One region of the Promicromonospora sp. Marseille-Q5078 genome, then DNA from elsewhere that is predicted to be linked to it. Evidence: predicted binding sites of a transcription regulator. Region 1 holds the regulator's gene; each other region holds the start of a gene.
What was found. Region 1 encodes LexA, which represses DNA repair genes until DNA is damaged. Its sites were predicted from a motif close to TCGAACANNTGTTCGA; they were not measured.
Positions count from the first base shown of each region.

Region 2: the regulator LexA is predicted to act here: its motif matches at 3,049-3,064, upstream of ACQFYA_RS02030 (HNH endonuclease signature motif containing protein).
Region 3: the regulator LexA is predicted to act here: its motif matches at 5,958-5,973, upstream of imuA' (DnaE2-dependent mutagenesis accessory factor ImuA').

Region 1 is NZ_JBNPQG010000001.1:1,926,452-1,936,122, reverse strand. It holds gene ACQFYA_RS08955 (HelD family protein) at 1-1,719, shown strand, start outside; gene serA (phosphoglycerate dehydrogenase) at 1,763-3,001, shown strand; gene ACQFYA_RS08945 (DUF5302 domain-containing protein) at 3,085-3,345, opposite strand; gene nrdR (transcriptional regulator NrdR) at 3,401-3,949, opposite strand; gene ACQFYA_RS08935 (LysM peptidoglycan-binding domain-containing protein) at 4,105-4,443, opposite strand; gene lexA (transcriptional repressor LexA) at 4,696-5,508, shown strand; gene ACQFYA_RS08925 (L-lactate dehydrogenase) at 5,536-6,495, opposite strand; gene ACQFYA_RS08920 (ATP-dependent DNA helicase) at 6,505-8,565, opposite strand; gene hflX (GTPase HflX) at 8,641-9,671, opposite strand, start outside.
Region 2 is NZ_JBNPQG010000001.1:433,642-443,312, forward strand. It holds gene pcaG (protocatechuate 3,4-dioxygenase subunit alpha) at 1-190, shown strand, start outside; gene ACQFYA_RS02015 (lyase family protein) at 183-1,685, shown strand; gene ACQFYA_RS02020 (alpha/beta fold hydrolase) at 1,682-2,524, shown strand; gene pcaC (4-carboxymuconolactone decarboxylase) at 2,521-2,976, shown strand; gene ACQFYA_RS02030 (HNH endonuclease signature motif containing protein) at 3,192-4,880, shown strand; gene ACQFYA_RS02035 (metallophosphoesterase family protein) at 5,006-6,271, shown strand; gene ACQFYA_RS02040 (PH domain-containing protein) at 6,287-6,820, opposite strand; gene ACQFYA_RS02045 (histidine phosphatase family protein) at 6,879-7,517, opposite strand; gene ACQFYA_RS02050 (NfeD C-terminal domain-containing protein) at 7,709-8,182, shown strand; gene ACQFYA_RS02055 (flotillin family protein) at 8,223-9,671, shown strand, end outside.
Region 3 is NZ_JBNPQG010000001.1:2,149,655-2,159,325, reverse strand. It holds gene ACQFYA_RS09980 (error-prone DNA polymerase) at 1-3,261, opposite strand, end outside; gene ACQFYA_RS09975 (Y-family DNA polymerase) at 3,345-5,063, opposite strand; gene imuA' (DnaE2-dependent mutagenesis accessory factor ImuA') at 5,063-5,881, opposite strand; gene fabG (3-oxoacyl-ACP reductase FabG) at 6,295-7,062, shown strand; gene ACQFYA_RS09960 (MaoC family dehydratase) at 7,059-7,562, shown strand; gene ACQFYA_RS09955 (SDR family NAD(P)-dependent oxidoreductase) at 7,584-8,291, opposite strand; gene ACQFYA_RS09950 (helix-turn-helix transcriptional regulator) at 8,393-9,250, shown strand; gene ACQFYA_RS09945 (acetyl-CoA C-acetyltransferase) at 9,270-9,671, opposite strand, start outside.

The sequences.
Region 1 (9,671 bases):
ATCCGCTCCGACCTGCCCGGCGCGCTCGTGGTCCAGGGCGGGCCCGGCACCGGCAAGACCGCCGTCGCGCTGCACCGCGCGGCCTACCTCCTGTACGCACACCGGCGCGTGCTGGAGCGCAGCGGCGTGCTGCTCGTCGGCCCGAGCCGCGCGTTCCTGCGGTACATCGACCAGGTGCTTCCCTCGCTCGGCGAGACGGGCGTCGTGGCGACGACGGTGGGCGAGCTGCTGCCCGGCGTCCGCGCCACCGAGGTCGACGGCCCGGAGGCCACGGAGATCAAGGGACGCCTGGTGTGGCGCGACGTCGTGCACCGCGCCGTCCGCGCCCGCGAGCGCGTCCCCGCCCGCGACGTGCGCTTCCGGCTCGAGGGGTACGACCTCGCGGTGCGGCGCCGGGACGTGCGCGACGCCATCGCCCGCGCCCGGCGCACCCACAAGCCCCACAACGAGGCGCGGGCGACGTTCGTGCGCGACATGCTGGCGCGGCTCGTGGACCAGTACCGCGCGGCGGCGGACACCGAGCTCGCGCCCGAGGACGTCGCGATGGTCACCGAGGACCTGCGCTCGCATCGCGACGTGCGCGTGGCCCTCAACCTCGCGTGGTTCCCGATCACGCCCGAGAAGCTCGTCGCCGACCTCTTCGCGAAGCCGCACCGCCTCGCCGAGGCGGCCCCCGAGCTGTCCGACCGCGAGCGGGCCGCCGTGCGGCGGGACCCGGGCACCCCGTGGACCGAGGCCGACGTCCCCCTGCTCGACGAGGCCGCGGAGCTGCTCGGCGAGGACGACTCCATCGCGCGCGCCGAGGCGCGGGCCCGGGCGTCCGAGCGCGCCGCCGAGCTCGAGTACGCCCGCTCGGTCCTCGAGTCCACGGGCGCGGGCGGCGGGCTCGTCGACGCCGAGACGCTGGCGTCCCGCTTCGAGTCCACGGGCCCGCGCCTGACCACCGCCGAGCGCGCCGCGGAGGACCGCACCTGGACGTACGGCCACGTCGTCGTCGACGAGGCCCAGGAGCTCTCCCCGATGGCGTGGCGGATGCTCGTGCGCCGCGTCCCCACCCGCTCGATGACGATCGTCGGCGACGTCGCGCAGACGTCGTCGGCGGCGGGCGCCCGGTCGTGGGCCGGCGCGCTCGGCCCCGTCCTGGGCGACTCGTGGCGCCTCGAGGAGCTCACCGTCAGCTACCGCACGCCGGCCGAGGTCGCCGACGCCGCGCAGCGCATGGCGGCGGCCGCGGGGCTGCCCACCTCGCCGCTGACGGCGGCCCGCGAGGTGGTCGGCGCGCTCGAGCTCAGCCGCGTCACCCCGTCCGGCCCCGCACGGCCCGTGCTCGTGCGGGAGGTCGTGGACCACGTGCTCTCGCTCGCGGCCGAGTTCGTCGGCTCCGACGGCGCGGGCCGGGTCGCGGTGGTCGCGGCCGCCGACCAGGTGCGCGCGCTGCGCGAGGCCGTGGAGTCGGCGCTGCCCGGCGCGCTGGGACCGGAGGAGGCGTCCCGGCTGCTCGCGCAGCGCCCGGAGGACGCGCAGGTCGTCGTGCTCGACCCGCGCGGGACCAAGGGCCTGGAGTTCGACGCGGTCGTCCTGGTCGAGCCCGAGGCGGTCACCGGCGGGCCCGGGGGCGCCTCGGACCTGTACGTCGCGATGACCCGGCCCACCCAGCGACTCGTCGTGGTGCACGAGCAGCAGCTCCCCGCCGGGATCGTGGAGCTCGCCGTGGCGTGAGACGGGTTTGTGGGCACGGCCCCGCACGGCGCACCATGGGCACGTGCTGCGTGCCCTGTTGCTCGAGAACGTCCACCCTGTCGCCGCCCAGAATCTCCGTGACGCGGGGATCGAGGTCGTCACGCGCTCCGGCGCGCTCGACGAGGCCGAGCTGATCGAGTCCCTCGCGGACTTCCAGATCCTCGGTATCCGGTCCAAGACCACCGTGACGCGGAAGGTCCTGGAGAGCGTCCCGAGCCTGCAGGCCGTGGGCACCTTCTCCATCGGCACCAACCAGATCGACCTCGAGGCCGCCGCGGCCCACGGTGTCGCGGTCTTCAACGCGCCGTACTCCAACACGCGCTCCGTGGTGGAGCTGGCGGTCGCGGAGATCATCTCCCTCACCCGCCGCCTCACCGTGCGCGACAAGGCGCTGCACGACGGCGTCTGGGACAAGACCGCCGACGGCGCGCACGAGGTGCGCGGCCGCACCCTCGGCATCATCGGCTACGGCAACATCGGCTCCCAGCTCTCGGTGCTCGCGGAGAACCTGGGCATGCGGGTCGTGTTCTACGACACGGCCGAGAAGCTGTCCCTCGGGAACGCGCACCGCGTCGAGACCGTCGAGGAGCTCCTCGCCGTCTCCGACGCCGTGACGATCCACGTGGACGGGCGGCCCGGCAACGCCGGCCTCTTCGGGGCGGAGCTGTTCGCCGGGATGAAGCCCGGCGCGATCTTCCTCAACCTGTCCCGCGGGTTCGTGGTCGACGTGGAGGCGCTCCGTGAGCACATCCTGTCGGGCCACCTGGGCGGCGCGGCCGTCGACGTCTTCCCGACGGAGCCCAAGAAGCGCGGCGACGAGTTCACCTCTCCCCTGCGCGGGCTGCCGAACGTCATCCTCACGCCGCACGTCGGCGGCTCGACCGAGGAGGCCCAGGAGGCCATCGGCGAGTTCGTGTCCAAGAAGGTGCGGGACTTCGTGCTGACCGGGTCGACGACCCTGTCCGTGAACCTCCCGAACCTCCAGCTCGCGCACACCGGCGTCGGCCGCATCATGCTGCTGCACCGCAACGTCCCCGGCGTCCTCGCGCGGGTGAACCAGGTGTTCGCCGACCACGGCGCCAACATCGAGGCGCAGATGCTCGCCACCCGCGGCGAGGTCGGCTACGTGGTCACCGACATCTCCGACGTCACGCAGCGCGGCGCCTCGGCGAAGCTGCAGGCGATGGACTCCACGATCCGCCTGCGCATCCGGGACGCCTTCGAGCGGCCCGAGTTCCCGCCCGGGCCCGCGGCCGGCTGATTCCGGCCCCCCCACGCACGAAGGGCCTCCCCGGTTCCCCGGGGAGGCCCTTCGCACGTGCGGCCGGCGTGCGGCCGAGCGGCTCAGCCGGACTTGCGCCGGAACATCTTCTGCACCGGCCCGGCGGTCTCGGAACCGTGCACCTGGCCGGTGTTGCCGTCCTTGCCGGCGGTCGGGTGGCTGGCGGCGTTCTTCCGCTCCAGCGCCTCCCGGAAGCGCGCCTTCGTGTCCTCGGAGGGCTTCGCCGCCTTGGAGTCGTCCGTCGTCATCACGGTCACCTCGTGGTCCGTCGGGGTGGGCGTGCTCGCACGGCGGACCGCGCAGCACCTGGTGCGGTCCAGCATGCCCTGGCACCTTGGGAGACGCCAGGGCATTTCGCCCGGACCGGGCGGGGATCCCTCAGCGGGCCGTGTCGCGCCCCGCGACCGTCGCCCCCGACGTCGCACCGTCGCGGTCGGACGAGCCACAGTCGTCCGCCGACGACTCGCCGTCGTCCCGGGCCTCCCGCTCGGCGCGGAGCGAGACGATCGCGCTCTCGAAGTCCTCCAGCGACTCGAACGACTGGTAGACGCTGGCGAACCTCAGGTAGGCGACCTCGTCCAGCTCGCGCAGCGGCCCCAGGATCGCGAGCCCGACCTCGTTCGCCTCGACCTCCGGGCGGCCCGACGCGCGGAGCGTCTCCTCCACCTTCTGCGCCAGCAGGGCCAGGTCGTCGGAGCTCACGGGCCGGCCCTGGCACGCCTTGCGCACCCCCGCCACGACCTTGTCGCGGCTGAACGGCTCGGTGACGCCGGAGCGCTTGGCGACCGACAGACTGGCGGTCTCGATCGTGGTGAAGCGGCGCTGGCACGCCGGGCACTGCCGCCGTCGGCGGATGGACGAACCGTCGTCGGAGGTGCGCGAGTCGATGACTCGCGAGTCCGCATGGCGGCAGAACGGGCAGTGCATCGCTGGTCTCCTGCGCTCGGCTCCGGACCGGCGCCCGGCTGCCCGACAAGGTAAGCGGCGGGCGACTCCAGGCGCAAGCAGGTCCATCCTGCCACCGGCGCCGGCTCGCGGCGGACACCACGACGGAAGCAGCGCGGCGGCGGACCCGTGGCCGATCAGTCGAGCGGCAGGAGCACGACCTGCCCCGTCCGGAGCTCTGCCGTCGCGAGGCCGTTGAGGTCGCGCAGCTCCGCGACCACGTCCCGCAGGTCGTCACCCGAGTCGCGCACCGACTGCGCGTACTGCCAAAGGGTCTCCCCGGGGGCGACCGTGTGCAGCCGGACCTCGACGCCGGACCCGGGCGACTCCGCCACCGCGCGCTGCCCGATCAGGCCGGCACCGACGAGGACCACCAGAGCGAGCAGGGCGATCACGACCCTGCCCCGCCGGGTGAGCCGGAGCCCCCCGAGGCCGAGGAAGCCCGGTGCGTCGGTGGTGCTGCGCGGGTTCTGCATCGTCCTGCCTCCGGTCCACGTCGCCGCGCCGCCCCGCGGGCGGCGCCTTCGTCGAACATCCGTTCGTCGAACACCTGTACGTCGAACTGCTGTACTAGGTGTACCACGTCGCGACGACACGGTCGAGGTCTGATCGAACAGATGTTTGATGTCGGGGCGGAACTGTCCTAGAGTGACCAGCAGCGCGATGGAAGGTTTGTCGGATTTCATCGGCCCGCCCGCGGGCCGCGCCCCTGCAGGACGGAGAACGCGATGACCAGCGGACGGGACCAGGCCCCGGCGGCTCCGGCGCCGTGGACGGCGCCGAGCGACACCCCGGAGGACGTGGCCGGCGGCACCGGGACCGCGCTCGCGTCCGTGAGCGAGCTCGCCCCCTCGGCCGACCGGCTCACGCCGCGCCAGCGGCGTGTGCTCGAGACGATCCGCAGCTCCGTCGAGGCGCGCGGGTATCCCCCGACCATGCGCGAGATCGGCGAGGCCGTGGGCCTCGCGAGCCCCTCCTCCGTCAAGCACCAGCTCACGACCCTGGAGCGCAAGGGCTACCTGCGGCGCGACCCCAACCGTCCCCGCGCGATCGAGGTGGTCGACCCCTCGGCCCCGACGGCCGACGGCGACACCGGGTCCGCCGCCGCGCTCCCGCAGGGACTCGTCGCCGGGTCGGTCGCCGGGTCGGACGCCCAGCCGGCGCAGGCCCCCTCGTACGTCCCGCTCGTGGGCCGGATCGCCGCCGGCGGGCCGATCCTCGCCGAGCAGGTGGTGGAGGACGTGTTCCCGCTCCCCCGTCAGATCGTGGGCGACGGCGCCCTGTTCCTGCTCAAGGTCGCCGGTGACTCCATGGTCGACGCGGCGATCTGCGACGGCGACTGGGTCGTGGTGCGCAGCCAGCCCGTCGCCGAGAACGGCGAGGTGGTGGCCGCGATGATCGACGACGAGGCCACGGTGAAGACCTTCAAGCAGGCCGACGGCCACACCTGGCTGATGCCGCAGAACGCCGCCTACTCCCCCATCCCCGGTGACGAGGCCCAGGTGCTGGGCCGGGTCGTGGCCGTGCTCCGCAGCCTCTGAGCCGGCCGGCAGGGCGACCCTGCGGGTTCAGAGGCCGAGCCGGCGCTGCACCGACCGCATGTTCTCGGCCGAGGCGCGCAGGCCGGCCAGCTCGTCGTCGGACAGCGGGGTGTCGATCGTCTCCGCGACCCCGCGCCGGTCCACCAGGGACGGCACGGACAGGCACACGTCGTCGATCCCGTAGAAGCCGTCGAGCCGTGACGACACGTTCATCACGCGGTGCTCGTCGTTGAGGACCGCCTCGATGATGCGGGTCGCGGCCAGCCCCACCGCGTAGTTGGTCGCCCCCTTGCCGGCGATCACCCGGTAGGCCGACTCCACCACGTCGGTGGCGATCCGGTGCCGGGCCGGCTCGTCGAGAGGCGGGCGCCCCCGGAACGGACGCCAGTCGAGCAGCGGCACGCCGGCGATGGAGGCGGAGCTCCACAGCACGATCTCCGAGTCCCCGTGCTCGCCCGCGATATTCGCGTGCACGTTCCCGACGGCGACCCCGCAGTGCCGGGCGACGGCGTCGCGCAGCCGCGAGGAGTCGAGCACCGTCCCGCTCCCGAAGACCCGCTCGCGGGGTAGGCCGCTGATCTCCTGGGCGGCGTACGTGACGACGTCCACGGGGTTGGTGACCATGAGGTAGACGGCGTCGGGGGCCACCTCGAGCAGGCGCGGCAGGATCGTGCGCGTGAGCCCGACGGTCGCCTCGGCGAGGTCCAGCCGGCTCTGGCCGGGCTTCTGCTTCGCGCCCGCGGTCACCGCCACGACGTCCGCGCCCCGGCACACCTCGATGTCGTCGGACCCCTCGATCTCCGCCTGCGGGATGAACATGCCGCCGTGCCGCAGGTCGAGGACCTCCGCCTCCACCTTGGCGCGGTTGACGTCCATGAGCGCCACGGAGCGGGCCGCCCCCCGGGCCAGGGCGGCGTACGCGAGGGTGGACCCCACCGCGCCGGCGCCGACGATCGCGAGCTTGGTCGTACTGCGTGTGCCGTCCACGGCCCCAGGCTAGGTGTCGAGCCGCCGCAGCGCAGCACGGACGAGCTCGCCGTCCGTGGTCGGCCAGAAGTCCGGCATCGACCGGGTGAGGAACGACCCGTACCGAGCCGTCGCGAGACGCGGGTCGAGGACCGCGACCACGCCGCGGTCCTCGGACGTGCGAACCAGGCGGCCGGCCCCCTGCGCGAGCAGCAGCGCCGCGTGCGTGGCCGAGACCTGCATGAACCCGTTGCCGCCCGCCTGCTCGACGGACCGCGCGCGGGCCGCCTTCACCGGGTCGTCCGGGCGCGGGAACGGGATGCGGTCCACGAGCACGAGCTGGCAGCTCGGCCCGGGCACGTCGACGCCCTGCCACAGCGACAAGGTGCCGAAGAGGCAGGTGGCCGGGTCGTCCGCAAAGGCGCGCACCAGCGTGGGCAGCTGGTCGTCCCCCTGGCACAGCACCGGCACGTCGAGCCGCTCGCGCATGGCCTCGGCCGCCGCGAGGGCCGCGCGCCGCGACGAGAACAGCCCCAGCGTGCGTCCTCCCGCGGCCTCGATCAGGCCGGCGATCTCGTCGAGCTGGGCGTCCGTCGTCGGCTCGCGCCCCGGCGCGGGCAGGTGGCGGGCGACGTACAGGATCCCCTGGCGCGGGTAGTCGAACGGGCTGCCGACGTCCAGGCCGCTCCAGTCCGCCGTCTCGTCCGTCCCGCCGGAGCCGGCGAGGCCGAGCGAGCGCGCGACCGGGTCGAACGTGCCGCCCAGGGTGAGCGTCGCGGACGTGAACACGCCCGTCGCCTCGCCGAGCAGGTGCGTGCGGATCAGGCCCGCGACCGCGAGGGGCGCCGCGTGCAGCCGGGTGATGCCGTCGCCCGCCCAGGGCGCGTTCTCGGGCGGGCGCGAGCACCACAGCACGTCGGACGTCGTGTCCTCGGCCGCCATCCGCTCGGCGACCTCGAAGAGCTGGAGCACGGCGGACTGCGCCATCTTCATCCCGGCGTCGGGCGCGCCCTGCCCCTTCGCCTCGCCCTGCGGCTTGAGGCGGGTGAGCAGCTCGCGCGCCGCGTCGCGCACCGCCCCGACGGCCGCGCGCAGCTCGTCCGGCAGCCCGAGCGGGAAGCGTTCCGCCGGCGCGGTGGCGAGGAGGGACCCGAGCCGCTGCGACGCCGCGTCCAGCGACTCCGTCTCGGTGCCCCCGTGTCGGCGCGCGAGGCGTGCCGCGTGCTCCACCACCGTGAGGGACATGTCGACGGTGGCGGCCGCCGTCACGCGCTCCGCGAGCTCGTGCGCCTCGTCGACGACGACGGCGTCGTGCTCCGGCAGGACGCCGGGGTTCCCGGAGACGGCGATCCCGAGCATCGCGTGGTTGGTCACGACGACGTCGGCCTCCCGCGCCGCGGCACGCGCGTGCTCCGGGAAGCACTCGGCCAGCAGCGGGCAGCGGTTGCCCAGGCACTCCAGGGCAGTGACGGACACCTGGCGCCACGCCCGGTCGGGGACGCCGGGCACGAGGTCGTCCCGGTCGCCGGTGTCGGTCTCGTCGGCCCACGCGTGCAGGCGCCGCACGTGGTCGGCGAGGGTCGTGGCGTCGTCGGCGCGAGCGCCCTTGGCGCGGGGCGCGGGGGGCGCCGGGTGCTGCTCGGCGCCCGCCCCCTCACCCGGCCCGGGGTCGGCCGGGAGGTCGAAGAGGGTGGCGCCCTCCACCGGGTAGCCGCCGGTCACCTTGTGCCGGCACAGATAGTTGTGCCAGCCCTTGAGCAGCGCCACCTTCGGCACCCGCGGCAGCCGCGGTCCCACCGCCTCGGCCACGAGCGGGAGGTCTCGCGTGACGACCTGCCGCTGCAGCGCCAGGGTCGCTGTCGAGACGAGCACCCGCTTGCCGTCGACCACCGAGTGCCGCACGGCCGGCACGAGGTAGGCCAGCGACTTGCCCGTCCCGGTGCCGGCCTGCACGAGGAGGTGCCGCCCCTCGTCGACGGCCTCGGCGACCGCCGTCGCCATCTGGTGCTGGCCGTCGCGGCGGCCTCCGCCGAGGGCCCCCACCGCCAGGTCGAGGAGCGTCTGGGCGTCGGGGGTGTCGGCGGAGGTCACCCGTCGATCCTAGGGCGGTCCGCCGACCTCCGGCCGCGGCGCCCACAGCCCGTGGGCGCCGCTCCGCCGTCGGGGTCAGGCGGTGACGGCGACGTGGCGCAGCTCGGCGGCGAGGCCCTCGTCCACCCGGCCGCGCAGGCGGGTGCCCTCGGCGAGGTGCTCCTCCTGCACGGACCCGCCGACCTCGTGCGCGCGGTGCACGAGGTCGCCGCGCGAGTACGGCACGACGAGGTCGATCTCGACCTGCGGCTGGGGCAGCTCGGCCGCGACGAGCTCGCGCAGCTCGGCCATGCCCTCGCCCGAGTGGGCGGACACGACGACGCTGTGCCGCTCGCGGCGCTGCACGCGGCCGACCACCGCCGGGTCGGCGACGTCGGCCTTGTTGAGCACGACGACCTCGCGCACGTCGGCGATACCGGGGATCTCGGCGAGCACCTCGCGCACCGCGGCGATCTGGCCCTCCGGGTCGGGGTGGGAGACGTCGACGACGTGCAGCAGCAGCGCCGAGTCGCCCACCTCCTCCAGCGTGGAGCGGAACGCCTCCACGAGCTGGTGCGGCAGGTGCCGCACGAAGCCGACGGTGTCGGTCAGCGTGAAGGGCCGACCGTCCTCGGTGCGCGCGCGGCGCACCGTCGGGTCGAGGGTGGCGAACAGCGCGTTCTCCACCAGCACGCCGGCGTCGGTCAGCGCGTTGAGGAGCGAGGACTTGCCGGCGTTGGTGTAGCCCGCGATCGCCACGTTGGGCACCGCGTGCCGCTTGCGCTCGAGGCGCTTCGTCTCGCGCGACGGAGCCATCGCGGCGATCTCCCGCCGCAGCTTCGCCATGCGGTTGCGGATGCGGCGGCGGTCCAGCTCGATCTTGGTCTCGCCGGGGCCGCGGGAGCCCATGCCGGCGCCCTGACCGCCCACCTGCCCGCCGGCCTGGCGGGACATCGAGTCGCCCCAGCCGCGCAGGCGCGGCAGGAGGTACTCGAGCTGCGCCAGCTCGACCTGCGCCTTGCCCTCCCGGGACTTGGCGTGCTGGGCGAAGATGTCGAGGATCAGCGCGGTGCGGTCCACCACCTTCACCTTGACGATGTCCTCCAGCGCACGCCGCTGGGAGGGCG
Region 2 (9,671 bases), 1.5 Mb from region 1:
GCTGCACGGGGAGGGAGAGACGGTGTTCCTCGACCTCGGGCAGGGCACGCCCGGTCACGCACCGCCGCCGCAGCTGTCCGACCACGTGCACGGCGTCGTCCGCGGCGTGGCGGCCGGCCCGCCGTCCGACCCGCTGGTTGAGCCTGTCGACACCCGCGAGCCTGCAGGACCGGGGGCCCGCCGTGCCTGACGTCGGCCTCCTCACCCCGGGCGCGGACCTCGGCCGCGGGTCGCCCGCCGCCGTCACCGACGACGTCGCGGTGCTGCGGGCGATGCTCGCCGCCGAGGCCGCGTGGGTGCGCGCCCAGGTGCGCTGCGGCGTCGTGCCCGCGGCGGTCGGGTCCGTCGTGGACCGGGCCGTGGTAGCGCTCGCGGGGGACGACGGGGCGGCGCTCGCGCTGGCGACCGAGGTGGCGCGCGACGCGGCCGCGGGCGGCAACCCCGTGATCCCGCTGCTCGCCCGGCTGCGGACCGCCGTCGAGGCCGGCTGCGGGACGGCCGTGGCCGCCGGGACGCCGGTGGCCGACGTCGTCGGCGCGGTGCACGCCGGGCTCACGTCGCAGGACGTGCTCGACACCGCGCTCGTGCTCGTGCTGCGCGACGCCGGTCGCGCGGCCGACGCGGGCCTTGCGCGCGCCACCGCCGCGGCGGCCGGCCTCGCGCGCCGGTACCGCGACCTGCCCGCGCTCGGGCGCACGCTCACCCAGCCCGCGGTGCCCATCACGCTCGGCGCCCGCTGCGCCGGGTGGCTGCAGTCCCTCGCGGAGGCGCGGGCGCGGCTCGACGACGCGACCCGCGCGCTGCCGCTCGCGTTCGGCGGCGCGGCCGGGACGCTCGCGCCCCCGTCGGTCGGGCCTGTCGAGACCACGTCGACCTCGGAGGCAGTGCTGCGCCCCGTCGACGCGGCCCCGTCGGTCGAGCCTGTCGAGACCACGTCGACCTCGGAGGCAGCGCTGCGCCCCGTCGGCGCGACCCCGTCGGTCGAGCCTGTCGAGACCACGTCGACCTCGGAGGCAGCGCTGCGCCCCGTCGACGCCTGGGCGGCCGAGCTGGGCCTGCCCGTGACGGCCGGGCCCTGGCACGTCACCCGGTTCCCGGTGGTCCGCGCGGCCGCCGCCCTCGCGGAGGCGTGCGCCGCGCTGGGGACGGTCGCCGTGGACGTCCTGGTCGGCGTGCGCGCCGAGGTGGGGGAGCTGCGCGAGCCCGCCGCCCCCGGCCGCGGGGCGTCGTCGGCGATGGCGCACAAGCGCAACCCCGTGCTGTCCGTGCTCGTGCGCCGGTCGGCGCTCGCGGCCCCCGCGCTGGCGGCGCAGGTGCTCGCGTCCGCGGGCCAGGCCGTCGACGAGCGGCCCGACGGCGCGTGGCACGCCGAGTGGCCCGCGCTGCAGCAGCTCGCGCGGCACGCCGTCGCGGCGTCGCACGCGGGCGCGGAGCTGCTCGAGGGCCTGGAGGTCGACGAGGCGGCCGTCGCGCGGAACCTTCGTGAGCACCTCGGCGCGGGTCCGGGCGCGCGCGACCCGGGGGACGACGAGGAGGCCGGCGGCGCGCGAGCCGGCGCGGACGACGTGGTGGACACCGGCGCGGCGGCGGTCGTCGTCGACCGGGTGCTGGCGCGGTACGCGGGCACGGGTCCGGGCCCGGCGCACCGGGCACCCGCCGCCGTCCCCGAGGGAGGCGACCGATGACGACGCCCGACCTCGGCGCGGTCGCGTTCGCGGTGCGTGACGCGACCCGGCCGCTGCTCGTGCTGGGGCCGTCGCTGGGCACGTCGGTCGAGGCGGTGTGGCACGACGTCGTGCCGCTGCTGGACGGCGAGCTCGACGTCGTCGGCTGGGACCTGCCCGGGCACGGGTCGTCGCCCGCGGTGGAGCCGGGCACGCTGGACGACCTGACCATGGCGGACCTGGCGGCCGCGGTGCTGGCGCTCGTCGACCGGGCGCAGGCGGAGCGCGGCGACGCCGGCGCGCCGTTCTGGTACGCGGGCGTGTCCGTGGGCGCGGCCGTCGGCCAGCAGCTGCTTCTCGACGCGCCCGGGCGGGTGCGCGGCGCGCTCCTGTGCTGCACGGCGGCGCGGTTCGGCGAGCCCGGGCCGTGGCGCGAGCGGGGCGCGCTGGTCGCCGCGGCGGGCACGCCCACGCAGGTCGCGGCCGCGGCGGGCCGCTGGTTCGCGCCGGGGTTCCTGGAGCGCGCCCCCGACGTGGGCACGCGCCTGCTCACCGCGCTGCAGACCGCAGACCGGTTCGGCTACGCCGCCGTGTGCGGGGCGCTGTCGCGGTTCGACGTGCGTGACCGGCTCGCCGGGGTCGACGCGCCGGTGATCGCCGTCGCCGGTGCCGACGACCCGGCCACCACCCCGGACGACGTCGCGGAGGTGGCGCGCGGCGTGCGGCGCGGGAGGCTCGTCGTGATCGACGGCGCGGCGCACCTCGCGCCCGCCGAGCGGCCGGGTCGCACCGCGGCGCTGGTCCGTGACCTGGTGACCGACCTGGCGACGGACCGGGTGACCGAGGAGGCAGGGAGATGACGACGGCACGGCACGACGACGGGCACGGCGACGGCCGTGTGGGCAACGGGCGTGTGAGCGACGGGCGCACGGGCGACGAACGCCGGCGCGAGTCCGGGACGGCCGTGCGCCGCGCGGTGCTCGGTGACGATCACGTGGACCGGGCGCAGGCGGGGACGACGGCGTTCACCGCCGACTTCCAGGACCTTGTCGCGCGGTACGCGTGGGGCGAGGTCTGGACGCGCCCGGGCCTCGACCTCCGCAGCCGGTCGATGATCACGCTCACCGCGCTGGTCGCCGGCGGGCACTGGGAGGAGCTCGCCATGCACGTGCGCGCGGCCGTCCGCAACGGGCTCACCGTGGACGAGATCCGCGAGGTCCTGCTCCAGACCGCGATCTACTGCTCCGTCCCGAGCGCCAACCGCGCGTTCGCCGTCGCGCAGCGGGTGCTCCACGAGGACGGTCTGGCCTGAGCGGACGGCGCGGTCGCCGCCGTCCACGGACTCCTGATCTGCCCTTGTGAGGTGTGCGCGCGCCCGCTACTCTCGAACACATGTTCGAAGACGACGGGGAGAGGGCGGTCCCCCACTTGCCCGGCCGCCGCCGTTCTCGGGCAACCGGCTCCGGCGCGGCCTGTGCCCCGGTCGCGCCGGAGCCGTACACGTCGCGCGCACCGTTCGTCACGACGGTGCGCGCGACGGTTCTCGAACGCGCGATCGCCGGGCTTCTCGGCAGCGACCAGATCGACACGGTCAAGGTCCGGCCCGGAGCCCGGGCCGGACAGCTGGCCGCCGGCGACCTGGCCGTCGAGGTGGTCGACGAACCTGCTGGCGTCCGGGCGGGCACCGGCACGCTCGTGGGTCGTCCGGACGACTCCGACGACGGCGCTGTCGACCTGCACTGGGCGCCCGGCGGCGCGGTGGTCGACAGCGACAGTCGTGCCGACAGCCGTGCCCGGGTGTCCGGCGGTGTCCGGGGCCGGGCTGCGGCCGAGCCGGTCGACGCAGATGCGGGCTGCCCCGACGACCGGCCCCTGCTGGCGCTGCTGGATGCCATGAGCCCGGGCCCGAAGCTGGCGAGCACGCTGGCGTCGCTGGACGAGGCGAAGCTGGACGACTTCACGATCCTGGAGGTGCTGGCCGCGTGGGAGCGGGTCGCGGCCTGGGCGCAGGCAGGGTCCGCGCGGGTGCTCGCGGAGATGCTGGAGCGCACGCGGGGGTCGTCGCGGCACGAGTTCGTGGCCGACGCGGTCGCGGCACGGCTCGGCCTGACACGGCACGGTGGGGCGCAGCTCGTCACGGTCGCGCACGGGACGTCGCGGCTGCCCGAGGTGGCGGACGCGCTGGCTTCCGGTGTCGTCGACCGGCGCAAGGCGGAGGCACTGATCGACGCCGGGCGCCTTCCCGACCGCCTCCGCCGCGAGGCGGTCGCCGAGGTGCTGCCCGACGCGGAGCGCCTCACGGCACCGCAGATCCGGGCGCGGATGCGTCGTGCGGAGATCGCGGTGGACCCGGACGGGGCGGACGAGCGGTACCGCGCGGCCCGGGCCGAACGGTTCGTGCGGCTCGAGCCCGTGGACGACGCGATGGCCTACCTCACCGCCTACCTGCCCGCGGACGACGCCGCCCGCGCGTTCGCCGCGATCGACGACGTCGGCCTCGCGCTGCGCCGCGCTCCCGGGGAGGCGCGGCGGCTGGACGAGTGCCGCGCCGACGCGTTCATCGCCCTTGTCACCGGACAGATCGACACCGCAGGGAAGGCTGCCGCGGCCGGCGGCGCTGCGCCCCGCCGCAGGGCCGGGGGAGGTGTCCGGGTGTCGGTGGCGGCGTCGACCCTGCTGGGCTCGGACGACCTGCCGGCGATCCTCGCGGGCCACGGCCCGATCCCGGCCGCGATGGCGCGGGCGCTCGCGTCCGACCCGGACGCCGTCTGGCAGCGGCTGTTCACCGACCCGGCGAGCGGGGTGCTGACGGACGTGTCGTCCCGCACCTACCGGCCGGGCGCGGCGCTGCGGGCCGCGGTCGTCGCGCGTGACGTCACGTGCGCGTTCCCCGGCTGCCGGGTGCCCGCCGCGTCCTCGGACCTCGACCACGTCGCACCGTTCGACCCGACCGCCGACGCCCCGCAGACGCACGGTGCCAACCTGCACGCGCTGTGCCGCACCCACCACCGCGCCAAGACGGTCGGCGGCTGGCAGGTCGCGCGGGACCCGGCCACGGGCCGCACCACCTGGACCGCCCCGACCGGCCACCGGTTCGCCCGCGACCCGGTGTCGCACGACCCGCGCACGTCGCTGCCTCCGCACCGAGACCGCGCCCGAGATCGCGACCGAGACCCAAGCCGCGACCGGCACCGGGACGGGCCACCGCCCTTCTGAGCGCGCCCTCCTGAGCGCGCCTCCGGAAAGCGCGCAGCGCGCGTCCCGCCCTGTTCGGGATCTGTCCATGGGGGGTTCATCGCCCGGCCCGTCGGGCGACCCTCGTGCCGCCTACGTTCCGGGGCATGAGCGAGCAACGGAACGAGCACGTCGACGTGTCCACCGGCACCGAGCAGGCTACCGACCAGACGACCGAGCAGACCACCGCGGACGAGCGGTCCGGCCTCGGCCGCCGCACCTTCATGACCCTCACCGGCCTGGGCGCGGCGGGCACCGCCGTCGCGGCGGCCCCGTCGGCGGCGGCGTCGGCCGGCGGTGCGACGTCCGCCGCGGGCGGACGCACCCCCCAGCTGAGATTCCGCAAGGACGGCACGTACACGATCGTGCAGTTCAACGACACCCAGGACGACGAGAAGATCGACCGCCGCACGCTGGAGCTCATGCGCGCGGTGCTGGACGACGAGCGCCCGGACCTGGTGATCCTCAACGGGGACAACATCACCGGCGGCTGCGACACTCCGCTCGAGATGCGGCAGGCCATGAACAACGTGGTCCAGCCGATGGAGGAGCGGCAGGTCCCCTGGGCGATCACGTTCGGCAACCACGACGAGGACTCGACGCCCACCAGCGGCGTGGACGAGGAGCAGATGCTCGCGTTCTACCGCTCGTACCGCCACAACGTGAACGGCCCGACGGCCACGGGGGTGACCGGCCAGGGCAACTCGCACCTGTTGATCGACGGCACGAACGGCCGGCCCGCCTTCAACGTGTGGCTGCTCGACTCGGGCCGGTACGCCCCCAGCACGATCGCGGGGCAGAACCTCACGGGCTACCCGACGTGGGACTGGGTGCGGATGGACCAGGTGGACTGGTACTTCCGCACGTCCGTCGAGCTGGAGAAGCGCTACCGCCGCGCGATCCCGTCCCTCATGTTCATCCACATCCCGCTGTGGGAGTACCGCTTCATGTGGTTCGGCTCGGTGGACGGCCGTACGGCGGCGGACCACGAGCGTGGCGTCGCGCGTCACGGCATCGTGGGGGAGCGCAACGAGGAGGAGTGCCCCGGCCCGTTCAACTCGGGGCTGTTCTCCGCCGTCCAGCATCGGGGCGACGTCCAGGGCATCTTCTGCGGCCACGACCACGTGAACACGTACTCGGGCGACTACTACGGGGTGCGGCTGGGCTACTCCGGCAACACCGGGTTCGGCACGTACGGGCTGAGCGGCGCGGAGCGGAACCGGCTGCGGGGCGCGCGCGTGTACCGGCTCGACGAGTCGGTGGACGGCGTGCTGGTCGACACGACGATGCGGTTCGCGTCCGAGTTCGGCATCGACCTCACGGCCGACGACCAGTGGATGGAGCCGCTGCCGCTGCCTCGCGGGAAGAGCTAGCTCAGCGGCACCGGGTCAGCGACGCCGCCCGCGCGTCGGCTCGGACGGGGGCCACTCGCCGTCGTCCGAGCCGTCGTCGGCGGAGTGCAGCAGCTCCTGCAGCTGCACCTGCACGCGGTCGACGCGCGGCACGTCGCGCAGCATCATCCCCGCCTTCTCGGTGGCGTCGGAGACCTGCAGGGTGCCGCAGCCGAGCATCCGGTCCAGCAGGTCCTTCTCGAGGGCGATGTCGTTGATCCGGTAGAGCGGGATGTCGCGGCCCACGCGGGTGACGATCCCGGAGCGCATGGCGATGCGCTTGGTGGTGACGGTCCACGAGGTGGTGCGCCACCTCAGCCACGGCACGAGCACCCACACCACGGCGACGACGAGCAGCAGGCCGAGCACGATCCAGCGGACCACGTCGTCCATCGGGACGACGAACGAGAACGCCGCGGCGACGAGCAGGACCAGGAGGAGCAGGAACGGCCAGATGACCGCCTTCGCGTGCTCGTGCAGCTCGAGGACGACGTGCTCGCCGCCGATGAGGTCGTCGTCGTTCAGCGTCATGCGGCACATCGTGCCAGACGCGCCGCCGCGCGGGACCGGCCCGGTGCCGCGGCACGGGTCAGACGTGCGGCGGCAGGTTCCAGCCCTCGATGGTCCGCAGGTCGTGGCCGTAGCCGAGCTGGCAGATCGCGGCGGTGCCGAGCTCCAGACGCGACCCGAACCGCGGGTCGATCCCCAGCCATGCCGTCGCGAGCACGCGCAGCAGGTGCCCGTGCGCCACGGCCAGCACGTTGCCGCCGGCCTGCAGGGTGGCGTCGGCGCGCTCGACGAAGCGCCGTGCGCGCGCGGCCACGTCCTCCAGCAGCTCCCCGGGGCGGCCGCCGCCGTGCTCGGTGTCGGGCGGCAGCACGCGCACGCCGTCGTCGAAGATCTGGAAGTCGTGGCCCACGAGGGCGGACACGTCGGCGCTGGTGCGCCCGTCCACGGGGCCGTAGTCCCACTCCGCGAGGTCGGGGTCGACGACGGCGTCGGGGTACCCGACGAGCGCGGCCGTGCGGCGGGCGCGCTCGAGCGGCGAGGCGAACACCGTGGCGAAGGGGATGCCGCCCAGCGCGCGGCCGGCGGTGCGGGCCTGCTCCTCGCCCGCCAGCGTGAGGGGGAGGTCGGTGCGGCCGGTGTGCTGCCCGCTGGCGCTCCACTGCGTCTCGCCGTGGCGCAGGAGCACGAGCTGGGGGTCCTTGCTCGGCACGAGGGGCATGCCTCCGAGCATCGCGCAGGGACGCGCGGCGAGCACGCGGAAGAGGGATCGGCAGGCACGCGGGATAACCCTGTGGACGACGGTTCAGGTGGCTCCCAGAGTTCGCTAGAGTGGCGCCGCCGTCACACGACCATCACATCTTCATCACCAGGTTCGACTCCCGACTCGTCGCCCTCACCTCAGGAGACCGCGTGCTCGTCTTCGTCCTCATCGGCGCGGCAGGGATGGTCCTGCTGCTGGTCTCGCTCCTCGTCGGCGAGCTGGTCGACCTCGGGGACGGTTCGCTGTCCGGGACGTCGCTCGGCGTCGGCGCCGTGGTCTTCGGCGCGGTCGGCACGATCGTCGTCGCCAACGGCCTCGACGCCTGGATCGCCTACGTGGCGTCCGCGGTGGTGGGGGTGCTGGCCATCCTTCTCGCGCAGATGCTCGTGCGCCGGCTGGCGTCGAGCGACGACGGCGTCGCCATCTCTCTGGTCGGGGCCCACGGCACCGCCATGACGGACCTGACGCCGATGTCGGGCGAGGTCTCCCTCGACGTCCCGAGCGAGCTCGAGCGCCGCCTGGCCCGCTCCGACGAGCCGATCGCCGCGGGGTCCCGCGTCGTGGTGCTCGAGCACTCCGGCTCCACCGTGCGGGTCGGGGTTCCCGGCCAGCACGCCCGCTGACCTCCCCACGACCGGAAGGAGACGCGCTCCGGCGCGCACCATGTTCGACTCGACCGATAGCAGCTTCATCACCACGATCGCGGTGCTCGCCCTCGTGGTGGCGTTCCTTGCGGTGGGCATCTTCGTCGCCCAGCGCATCCGCCGGGTGCCGCCGAACCAGGCCCTCGTCATCGTCGGCCGCGGCGCCGGCAAGAAGGAGTCCGCCGCCCAGAGCCAGCGGGTCGTCATCGGCGGCCGCACGTTCGTCTGGCCGATCCTGCAGCAGGGCTTCGCGATCTCGCTCGAGCAGCGCCAGATCGGCATCACCGTCGAGGGTGTCGACAAGAACCGCATCAAGATCGCGATCAAGGCGTCGATCAACTTCAAGGTCCGCGGCGACGACGAGGGCGTGCGCCGCGCGGCGCAGCGCTTCCTGTCGCAGCAGGAGATGCTGACCGAGATCATCAAGGAGTCCCTCGAGGGCTCGCTGCGCTCCATCGTCGGCGACATGACGATCGAGCAGATCATCTCCGACCGCAAGGGCCTGTCCGACCGCGTCGTCGAGTCCACCAAGACCGACCTCGCCGAGCAGGGCCTGCAGGTCGACCTGCTCAACATCTCCGACATCTCCACGCCCGGGTCGGACTACCTGTCCAACCTCGGTCGCGCCGAGGGCGCCCGCGCCCTGCAGGTCGCGGAGGTCTCCGAGGCCGAGGCGCGCCGGGTGTCCGAGTTCGCCGTCATCGAGGCGGCCGAGCAGATCGCCGAACGGCAGAAGGCGCTCGACCTCAAGAAGGCGGTCATCAAGGCCGACACGGACCGCGCGAACGCCGAGGCGGACGCCGCCGGCCAGCTCGCCCGGGCGGAGCAGGACCGGCTCGTGGCGCAGCAGGAGCGCGAGGCGCTGGCCGAGCAGGCCCGCGTGACGCAGGAGCGCCTCGACATCGAGATCCGCAAGCCCGCCGAGGCCCAGGCGTACGCCGAGGTCCAGGAGGCCACCGCGCGCCGCGACGCCGCGAACGCGGCCACCGAGGCCGAGGCGTTCAAGCGCACCACCATCGCCGAGGCGAACAAGACGGCCGCCATCCAGGACGCCGAGGCGTCGGCAACGGCGGTGCGGCGCGCCGGCGAGGCGGAGCGTGACCGCCAGGTCGCGCTGGCCGAGGGCGTCAAGGCCGAGGGCGACGCCCGCGCGTCGGCGATCGAGGCCGAGGGGCGCGCGGAGGCCGTCGCCACGGACGCCAAGGCCGAGGCGCTGAAGAAGTACGGCGAGGCGGCGCTGGTGCAGGAGCTCATCGAGCGCCTCCCGGAGATCGTGCGCGCCGCGGCCGAGCCGATCGGCTCGATCCAGGGCATGACGGTGGTCTCCACCGACGGCGCGTCGGCCGTGACGAAGACGGTCGCGTCCGTGCTCGGCGAGGGGCAGGGCGTCGTCAAGCAGCTCACCGGGGTGGACATCCACCAGCTCATCGCCGGCATCGCGGGCGGGCAGCTGTCGACCAAGGCGGAC
Region 3 (9,671 bases), 220 kb from region 1:
CCGCCGGCCGGGCTCGGTGGCGCACACCCCGGCGACGGTGAGCACCCCCGCCCGCTCCAGGCCCTCGCGCACGTGCTCCAGCGGCGACGTCGAGCCCGGGGTGATCCCGGTGGCCCAGGCGTCCGCGACGTCCACCTCGACCGGCGTCATGCCGGGCAGGGTCGGGGCGTCCACCCCGACGGACACGCCCGGCAGGGTGCCCGGTCCCTCCTGCCCGAGGGCGCCCGCCGCCCACAGCGCCTCCCGCCGTCCGGCGCCGAGGCCCTCCGTGGCGCCCGCGGTCGCGAGCCCCTCGAGCCGGGCGGTGCTGAGCCCCACCCGGCGGGCCAGGTCGCGCAGGTCGCGGAACGGGCCGCCCTCCTCCCGCTCGGCGACCATCCGCTCGGCGAGGTCGTCCCCGATGCCGCGCACCGCGGACAGCCCGAGCCGCACCGCGAGCGCCGGGTCCGGGGCCGGCCCGAAGCCCGCGTCCGGGGGGGCGGGGGCTTCCGCCCCGGCCTCTGCCAGCCGCTCCACGCCCGCGAGCGCCCGCGAGGCGTTGACGTCCGGGCGCAGCACCTGCACGCCGTGGCGGCGCGCGTCGGCGGCCAGCGACTGCGGCGAGTAGAACCCCATCGGCTGCGCGGCCAGCAGGCCCGCGTAGAACGCGGCCGGGTGGTGCACCTTGAGCCACGAGCTGGCGTACACGAGGTAGGCGAACGAGTAGGCGTGCGACTCGGGGAAGCCGAAGTCGGCGAACGCCTTGAGCTTGTCGTAGATCTCCTCGCGCACGCCCGCGTCGTCGACCCCCTTCTCGCGCATCCCTTCCAGGAGCCGGCCGCGCAGCTCCTCCATCCGTTCGACCGACCGCTTGGAGCCCATCGCCCGGCGGAGCTGGTCGGACTCCTTGGCGCTGAAGCCCGCGACGTCGATCGCCATCTGCATGAGCTGCTCCTGGAACAGCGGCACGCCCTTGGTCTTGGCCAGCGAGCTCTCCAGCAGCGGGTGCAGGAAGGTCACGGGCTCCCGGCCGCGCGCCCGCTCGATGTACGGGTGCACGGACCCGCCCTGGATGGGCCCCGGCCGGATGAGCGCGACCTCGATGACGATGTCGTAGAACTGCCGCGGCTGCAGCCGCGGGAGCGTCGCCATCTGGGCGCGCGACTCCACCTGGAACACGCCGACCGTGTCGGCGGCGCACAGCAGGTCGTACACCGCCGGGTCGTCGTCGGGCAGGCCGTGCAGCGTCAGCCGCTCCCCCGTCTGCTCGGCGATCGAGTCGAACGCGTACCGGATGGCGGTGAGCATGCCCAGGCCGAGCAGGTCGAACTTCACCAGCCCCGCGTCCGCGCAGTCCTCCTTGTCCCACTGCAGCACCGTGCGCCCCTCCATGCGGGCCCACTCCACAGGGCACACCTCGATCACCGGGCGGTCGCACATGACCATCCCGCCGGAGTGGATGCCCAGGTGGCGCGGCAGGCGCAGCATGCGGTCGGCCAGGTCGAGCACCGGGCCGGGGATCTGCCCCTCCTCCTCGGCCGACGGCGGGCGCCGTCCGGGCACGACGTCGTGCGCGTCGTCGGCGCGCCGGACCTCGCCCGCGTCCGTCGCGACCGGGTCGACGACGCGTCCGGCGCCGCGCGCGGCGGGGCCCCACAGCGCGTCGGTCCGCGCGTCCTTGGCGGCGGTCCGGTTCGGCGGCTCCCCCGGTGCGCCCCCGGTGCCCGGGGAGCCGGCCTCCGCCCGCGCGGCCCGGACCGCGGCGTCGGCCGCCGGGCTGACGGGGTCCGGGCCGCGCAGCGACCCCCAGCGCTCGATGGACTTGCTCCAGGCGTCCTGCTGCCCGACGTCGTACCCGAGGGCGCGGGCGGCGTCGCGCACGGCCGAGCGCGGACGGTAGGAGATGACGTTCGCCACCTGCGCCGCGTGCGTGCGCCCGAACGTCGCGTAGACGTGCTGGATGACCTCCTCGCGGCGCCCCGACTCGATGTCGATGTCGATGTCCGGCGGGCCGTCCCGCTCCGGCGCGAGGAAGCGCTCGAACAGCAGGCCGTGCTTCACGGCGTCGACGGCGGTGATGCCCAGCGCGTAGCAGACCGCCGAGTTGGCGGCGCTCCCGCGGCCCTGGCACAGGATGCCCTCCCGCCGGCAGAACTCCACGAGGTCGTAGACGACGAGGAAGTAGCCGGGGAAGGTCAGCTGCTCGATGACGCGCAGCTCGTGGTCGATCTGCGCCCAGGCACGCTCGTTGCCGGGGACGCCGGGGGCGGGGCGCGGCCCGTACCGGTCGGTGGCGCCCCGCCGCACCAGCTCGCGCAGCCAGGTCGCCTCGTCGTGCCCGTCAGGAACGGAATAGGGCGGCAGGTTCGGCGCCACCAGGCGCAGGTCGAAGGCGCACTCCGCCGCGAGCGCGGCCGCCGTGGCGACGGCCTGCGGGTGCCGCCGGTGCAGCACGCGCATCTCGGCGGCCGAGCGCAGGTGCGCAGTCGGGGCGCCGGGCAGCCAGCCGTCCAGGCCGTCCAGGGAGGACCGCGCCCGCACCGCGGCCAGCGCCCCCGCCAGGTCGGCGTCGCGCGGGCGGGCGTAGTGCGCGTCCGTCGTCGCGACGAGCGGCAGCCGGGCCTCGCGGGCCAGGCCGGCGAGCGCCGCGTGCAGGTCGGCGTCCCGCGGGTCGCCGGTGGCGGTGATCTCGACGGCCACGTTGTCGCGGCCGAAGGTGGCGGTCAACAGGTCGAGCTCGTGCCGCGCGGCCCCGACGCCGCCGCCCGGTGCGGTGAGAGCGCGCCGGACGGCGCCCTTGCGGCACCCCGTGAGCACGAGCCACTCGCCACCCGCCTCGCCGCCCAGCCCCTCGAGGTCGTACCGGGCCTTGCCCTTGACCCCCGCCTCCAGGTGCGCGGTCGCGATCGCCCGGGACAGGTTCCGGTAGCCCTGGTCGCCCCGCGCCAGGACCAGCAGGTGGGTGGCCCGCGGGTCGGGGACGCCGGTCGGCGGGTCGAGCACCGGCCGGCTCCCGGCGGTGCCCGGCGCCGCCCCGGGCGTCAGCGGGGCCGGCAGGTGCAGCTCGGCACCGAAGACGGTGGGCAGCCCCACCTTCCGGGCGGCCTCCGCGAAGCGCACCACCCCGTACAGCCCGTCGTGGTCGGTCAGCGCCAGCGCGTCGAGCCCGAGCCGGGCGCCCTCGGCCGCCAGCTCCTCGGGGTGCGACGCGCCGTCGAGGAAGCTGAACGCCGAGTGGGCGTGCAGCTCGGCGTAGCCGCTGCCCCGCTCCGCCTCAGTCATGGCTCTCCTGACGACCGAGGCTGCGGTTCCGCTCCCGGCGCGCGCCTCGTACCTCGGCCCCCACCCTCCGCTGCACCTCCGCCTCAGTCATAGAACGCCTCCACCTGCCAGGTGCCGCCGGACTGCGCCAGCAGCAGCGCCCGGCCGTCGTCGAGCACCGCCTGCAGGTAGACGCGGCGGGCCCCGCCGCCGGCGGACCCCCAGCGCTCGGCGAGCGGCCACGGCCCCGCCCAGCCCGTCACCGCCGCCACGTCCCGCGCCCCGCCCCGATCGCCCGGGCGCTCGACGGCGGCGGGCTCGCCGCTCATCGCGAGCCGGGCGTCCACGACGACGTCGCGCCCCGTCGCGTCGAGCAGCCGGGCGGGCACCGGCTCGTCCGGCAGGCCCGCGGGCGCGGGGCTCGGCAGGGCGCCCGGCCAGGGCTGGTCGGGGTCACGACCGGCGTCGCCCTCCGTGCCGAAGGGGACGAGCCGCACCCGGTCGCGGGGACCGCGGCCGCCCTGCAGCTCCACCGTGAGCACGGCGTGCCCGCCGAGCAGGCCCTGCACCCGCCCGAGCGCACGCCGGGCGCGCTCGCCCTCGCCGGCGTCCGCCCCCCACAGGCCGGGCTGGTGCGTCGTCGCCGGGACGACGTCCTCGGCCGCCAGCGCGAGGTGCGCGATCGGCGCGACGACGGGGTCCGCCTCTCCCCCGCGCCGGGCGGACGCCGCGGTGAGCCACCCCTCGAGCTGCCAGCGCACCCGGTCCGTGATCCGCGCCGCGCTCATCCCGCCCGCGGCCGCGTCGTCCGTGCGCCACACGCGCTCCAGCACCGCGCCTTCCCCGTCGCCGCCGACGTCGTCCCCGCCGAGGTCCCCGCCCGCCGTCGTGCGCGCGGTGATGCGCAGCCGCCCGCAGGCCAGGCCGCGGGAGGCGAGCAGGTCGTGCAACGCGGTGGCCAGGCGGCGCGCGGCGAAGGTCGCGACGTCGACCCGCAGCGCGGGCGGGTCGAGCTCCTCCGCGACGGCGAGGTCCTCCTCGACCCGGCGGCGGGCGGGCGGGCGCAGGTCCTCCCCGCGGGCCAGTCGCTGGGCCCACACGCCCAGGTCGCCGAAGCGGGCCTGCACGCTCGCGGCGGGCAGGCGCGCCAGGTCGCCGAGGGTGCGCAGGCCGAGCCGCCACCACAGCCCCGCCGCCTCGCGCACGGCGGCCACCCCGGTCGGGTCGCAGACGGCGTGCACCAGCTCCCCCACGGGGCGGTCGGCGAGGAACGCCGCGGACCCGCCCGCGGGCACGACGGCGTCCTCGCGGGCGGCGAGCACCGCCGCGAGCAGCCCGTCGGCCACGCCCACCTGGCTCTCGTGCCCGGTGCGCGCGGCGACGGCCCCCACCAGGGCCTGTGCCAGCGCGAGCTCCGAGCCGTGGTAGCGCGCCGCCCCGCCGGCCGGCAGCAGGAGCAGGCCCGGGCGCGCCACCTCCAGGCCCGCGACCACCGTCTCGGCGGCGAGCGCCACCGGCTCGAACTCGCGCGCGTCGCGGGCGTCGTCGGCCGGCAGCAACGCCACCTCGGGGCAGCGCTCCTGCGCCTGCCGGCGCCGCATCCCCCGCCGCACCCCCTGGGCGCGGGCGACGGCCGAGACGGCCACGACGCTGTGCCCCGCGCCCGTCCCGCCGCCCGAGCGGGCGCCGAGCACCGCGGCCGGGACGTGCGCGTCCAGGCCGGCGGCCGTCAGCGCCGCCACCACCGGCCAGTCCGGGACCCACAGCGCGGACGTCCGCGCCCCGCCGCCCGACCCCGTGCCGTCCGGTGCGTCGCCCGCCATCACGCCACCCGCAGGCGGGGGCCCGCCGCCCGGTCCCCGGCGCGCCGGGCGACGTCCCCGTCGGTGCGCGTGCCGGCGACGGCGCCCGCCGCGACGGGGTCGCCCCCGACGACGCGCTCGACCCGCAGCGGTACGTCCACCTCGATGTCGACCGGCCGCGCGGCGGCGCCGCGACCCGCGCGACGCACGCGCAGGGTCCGGCGGCGCAGCCAGCCCGCCCCGTGGTCGACGCCGGACCAGGTGCCGCCCCGCGCGTCGAGGGTCACGTGCGCGCCCTGCCACGCGGCCTGCGCCACCAGCACCGCGCCCCGCTCCCGGGCGCGCGCGGCCAGGCGACGGCGGTCGGCGTCCAGCAGCGTGGCGCCCGGCCCGACGACCACCACGTCCATCCCGTCGAGCAGCGCGGCCACCGCGGCCGGCGCGTCCGGGCCGGGGGCGGGCACGAGCACCGTCCGGCCGAGCGCGATCCCCGCGTCCGCGGCCGCGAGCATCCCGACCGCGGGCGCACCGACGAGCGCGACCCACGCGCCGGACCGCGACGCCTCCGCCAGCAGGGCGAGCAGGAGCGTCGTCGAGCCCCGCACGGCGAGCACCGTGCCGGCGGCCAGCCCGCCCCCGGGCAGGAGCGCGGCCAGCCCGGGGTGCACCGGCAGCAGCCGGCCGTCGGGCTCCGGGCTCCCCCGCCCGGTGCGCTGCTCCGCCGCCCGCAGCGCCGCCCGGGCGGCGGCGGCCCGGCCCGGGACGGGGACGGAGCCAGGTGCCGGGCCGGGTGCGGGGGCAGGTGCCGCGGTACTACGCGGAGGGGCGACGACCGTCACGCGACCTCCTCCCGGGCCCGGCGCGCGAGCACCCGGACGACCAGACCTGCACGACGCGCGACGTCCGGCGTCGGATTCGAACGCTTGTTCGAACACTGTCAGTAGACGTCGCGCCGACGGCGCCTGTCAACCGCGCAGGTCGGCCGCCCGGCCCGACCCGCAGCGCGACCCGCAGGCCGGGTGCAGGCGCCCTCGCGCGGCGCGCTTCCTGTACGCTGCACTCGACATACCGCGCAGTCGGTATGTCGATCCCGGCGCCCCGCGGTCCACACTGGGGGCGCCAGCACCGACGACGAGGAGGTCGTGCCCGTGCCGCCCACCGGCGTCCCGCCGCGCACCGTCGCGCGCCATGCCCGGACCTGCGCCCCCGTCGTCGCGTCCGCACCGTCGTCCCATCGAGGAGAGGACCCCGCATGACCGAGCAGGCACCCCAGCCCCGCACCGCGATCGTCACGGGAGGAGCCCGCGGCATCGGCGCCGCGACCGCCCGCCGCCTGTCCGCCGACGGCCACGCCGTCGCCGTCCTCGACCTCCTCGAGGAGCAGGCGGCCGACACCGCCGCCGGCATCGTCGCGGGCGGCGGGCGCGCGATCGGGCTCGGCGTGGACGTCGCCGACGCCGCGGCGGTCGAGGCCGCCGTCGCCCGCGTGACCGACGAGCTCGGCGCCCCCACCATCCTGGTCAACAACGCCGGGATCCTGCGCGACAACCTGCTGTTCAAGATGTCCGAGGACGACTGGGACGCGGTGCTGCGCGTGCACCTGCGCGGCGCGTTCGTGATGTCCCGGGCGGTCCAGTCGCACATGGTCGCGGCCGGGTGGGGCCGCATCGTCAACCTGTCCAGCACGTCCGCGCTCGGCAACCGCGGCCAGGCGAACTACTCCGCCGCGAAGGCGGGCATGCAGGGCTTCACCAAGACCCTCGCGATCGAGCTGGGCAAGTTCGGCGTCACCGCCAACGCCGTGGCACCCGGCGTCATCGCCACGGACATGATCGCCGCGACCGCCGAGCGGGTGGGCGTCTCCCTGGACGACTTCCTCGCGGCCGCCGCGAAGGACGTGCCGGTCGGCCGCGCCGGGCGCCCCGAGGACATCGCCGCCGCCGTGGCGTTCTTCGCCTCCGAGGAGGCGTCGTTCGTCTCGGGCCAGGTGCTCTACGTGGCGGGCGGGCCGAAGGCATGAGCGCCGCAGCCCCCGGGACGAACGGGACGCCCGAGGCGCCGTCCACGGTCCGGGTCGCCTCGCCCGCCGCGCTGGCGGACGCCGTCGGGCAGCGGGCCACCGGCGCGTGGTTCACGGTGGAGCAGGGGCGCATCGACGCGTTCGCCGACGCCACCGAGGACCACCAGTGGATCCACGTCGACCCCGCGCGCGCCGCGTCGGGACCGTTCGGCACGACGATCGCCCACGGGTTCCTCACCCTGTCCCTGCTCCCCCGGCTGGCCTCGTCGCTGGTCGAGGTGGACGGCGTCGCCATGGCGATGAACTACGGCCTGGACAAGGTGCGGTTCCTCCACCCCGTGCCCGCCGGCGCCCGCGTGCGCGCGACGACGGAGCTCACCGGCGCCGAGACGGTCGCGCAGGGCGTGCGGCTGGCCTCCACGGTGACGGTCGAGATCGAGGGCGTCGACAAGCCGGCGCTCGTCGCGCAGACCCTCGCCCTGTACGTCCCGGCAGGCTGACCGCGCCGGGCCCACGGCCGGTCACCAGGACAGCTCGCCGTGCCGGGAGACGAAGGTGCCGGTCGGCCCGTCGGGGCCGACCTGCGCCATCCGGACGACGATCTCGGCCCCCTCCGCGACGGTCTGCGTCCCGGTCCGGCCGTTGAGGCCCGTCCTCGTGAACCCCGGCTCGACGGCGTTGACACGGAACGCCGGGAAGGCCTTCGCGTACTGGATCGTCAGCGCGTTCACCGCGGCCTTCGACGTCGGATAGCTCAGGCCCGGGTAGAAGTGCGTGGGGCCGTCCGGGTCGCCGAGGCCGGCCAGCGACCCGAGGCCGCTGGACAGGTTGACGATCACCGGGGACGCCGAGCGCCGCAGCAGCGGCAGGAACGCGTGCGTCACGCGCACGACGCCGAGCACGTTGGTCTCGAGGGTCCGCCGGACGTCGTCGGCCGACTCGTCCGCGGGCGTCGGGACGGCGTTGCCGGCCAGGCGGGGCTCGATCCCCGCGTTGTTGACCAGCACGTCGAGCCCGCCCTCGGCCTCGACGAGGGCGGCGGCCGCCGCGACGGAGGCGTCGTCGAGCACGTCGAGGAGGACGAAGCGCGCCCCGAGCTCCTCGGCCGTGGCACGGCCGCGGGCCTCGTCGCGGGCCGCGACCCAGACCGTGTGGCCAGCGGCCGCGAGCTGTCGGGCGGTCTCCCTGCCGAGACCCTGGGTGGCACCGGTGATGAGTGTGGTCGTCATGGTTCGAGCATCGCCCCGTCGGCCCGGCCCAGGCAGTCGTCGCCCTGTCGTAGGACTGCCAGGGCCAGGACAGCGCGTCGTCCGGGCCGCACACTCGGAGGATGGTGTCCCACGAGCGGATCAACGAGCTCGGTCCGGCGGTGCGACGGTGGCGCGAGCGCGTCGCGCCCGAGGCGGCCGGTGTCACGGTCGGCAGCCGGCGCCGGGCGAAGGGGCTGCGCCGGGAGGAGCTCGCGGATCTCGCGGGCATCTCCATGGACTACCTCACGCGCCTCGAGCAGGGCCGGGCGACCTCCCCGTCGGCCCAGGTCACCGAGGCGCTCGCCCGGGCGCTGCGGCTCTCGGACCCCGAGCGGGAGCTCCTGTTCCGCCTCGGCGGGCTGCCGGTGCCCGACGCCGGGGCGGTCCCGTCGCGGATCCCGCCGAGCGTGCAGCGGCTGCTCGACCGGCTGGCGGGCAACCCGGTCGCGGTCTACGACGCGACGTGGACCCTGGTCGTCGCCAACACCCCGTACGACGCCCTCCTCGGCGCGACCACGGCGTGGCGCGGGATCGAACGCAACGCGCTCTGGCGCCACCTGGTCGGCCCGGCCTCGCGCGTCGTGCACACCGCCGAGGAGCACGCGGACCTGGTCGCCGGGCTGGTCGGCGACCTGCGCCTGACGACGGCGCGGTACCCCTCGGACCCCCGCGTGCAGCGCCTCGTCGACGAGCTGGGCGCCCGGAGCCCGCGGTTCGTCGAGCTCTGGGAGTCGGCGCCGATCGTCCGGCGCGAGGACCCGTCACGGCACAAGGTCGTCGAGCACCCGTCGGTCGGCCGCATCGCCGTCGACTGCGACACGCTGGTCGTCGCGGGCGACGACCTGCGGATCATGGTCTACAGCGCCGAGCCGGGCTCCGAGGACGCCGACCGCCTCGCGCTCGCCGTCGTGCTGGGCACGCAGTCGCTCGTCGGGTGAGCTGCCCCGTCCCCGGACGTCACGGCCGGCCGACGCGCTCCAGCACCATCGCCATCCCCTGCCCGCCGCCGACGCACATGGTCTCCAGGCCGTAGCGGCCCCCGGTCACCTCCAGCCCGTTGATGAGCGTGGAGGTGATGCGCGCGCCGGTCATGCCGAACGGGTGCCCGACGGCGATCGCACCGCCGTGGACGTTGAGCCGGTCCTCGTCGACGCCGAGCTCCAGGGCCGACGGGATCACCTGGGCGGCGAACGCCTCGTTGATCTCCACCAGGTCCATGTCGTCGACGCTCAGCCCTGCCCTGGCCAACGCCTGTCGGCTCGCCTCCACGGGCCCGAGCCCCATGATCTCCGGCGAGAGGCCGGTGACCCCGGTCGACACGATGCGGGCGAGCGGCTGCAGCCCCAGCTCCTCGACCAC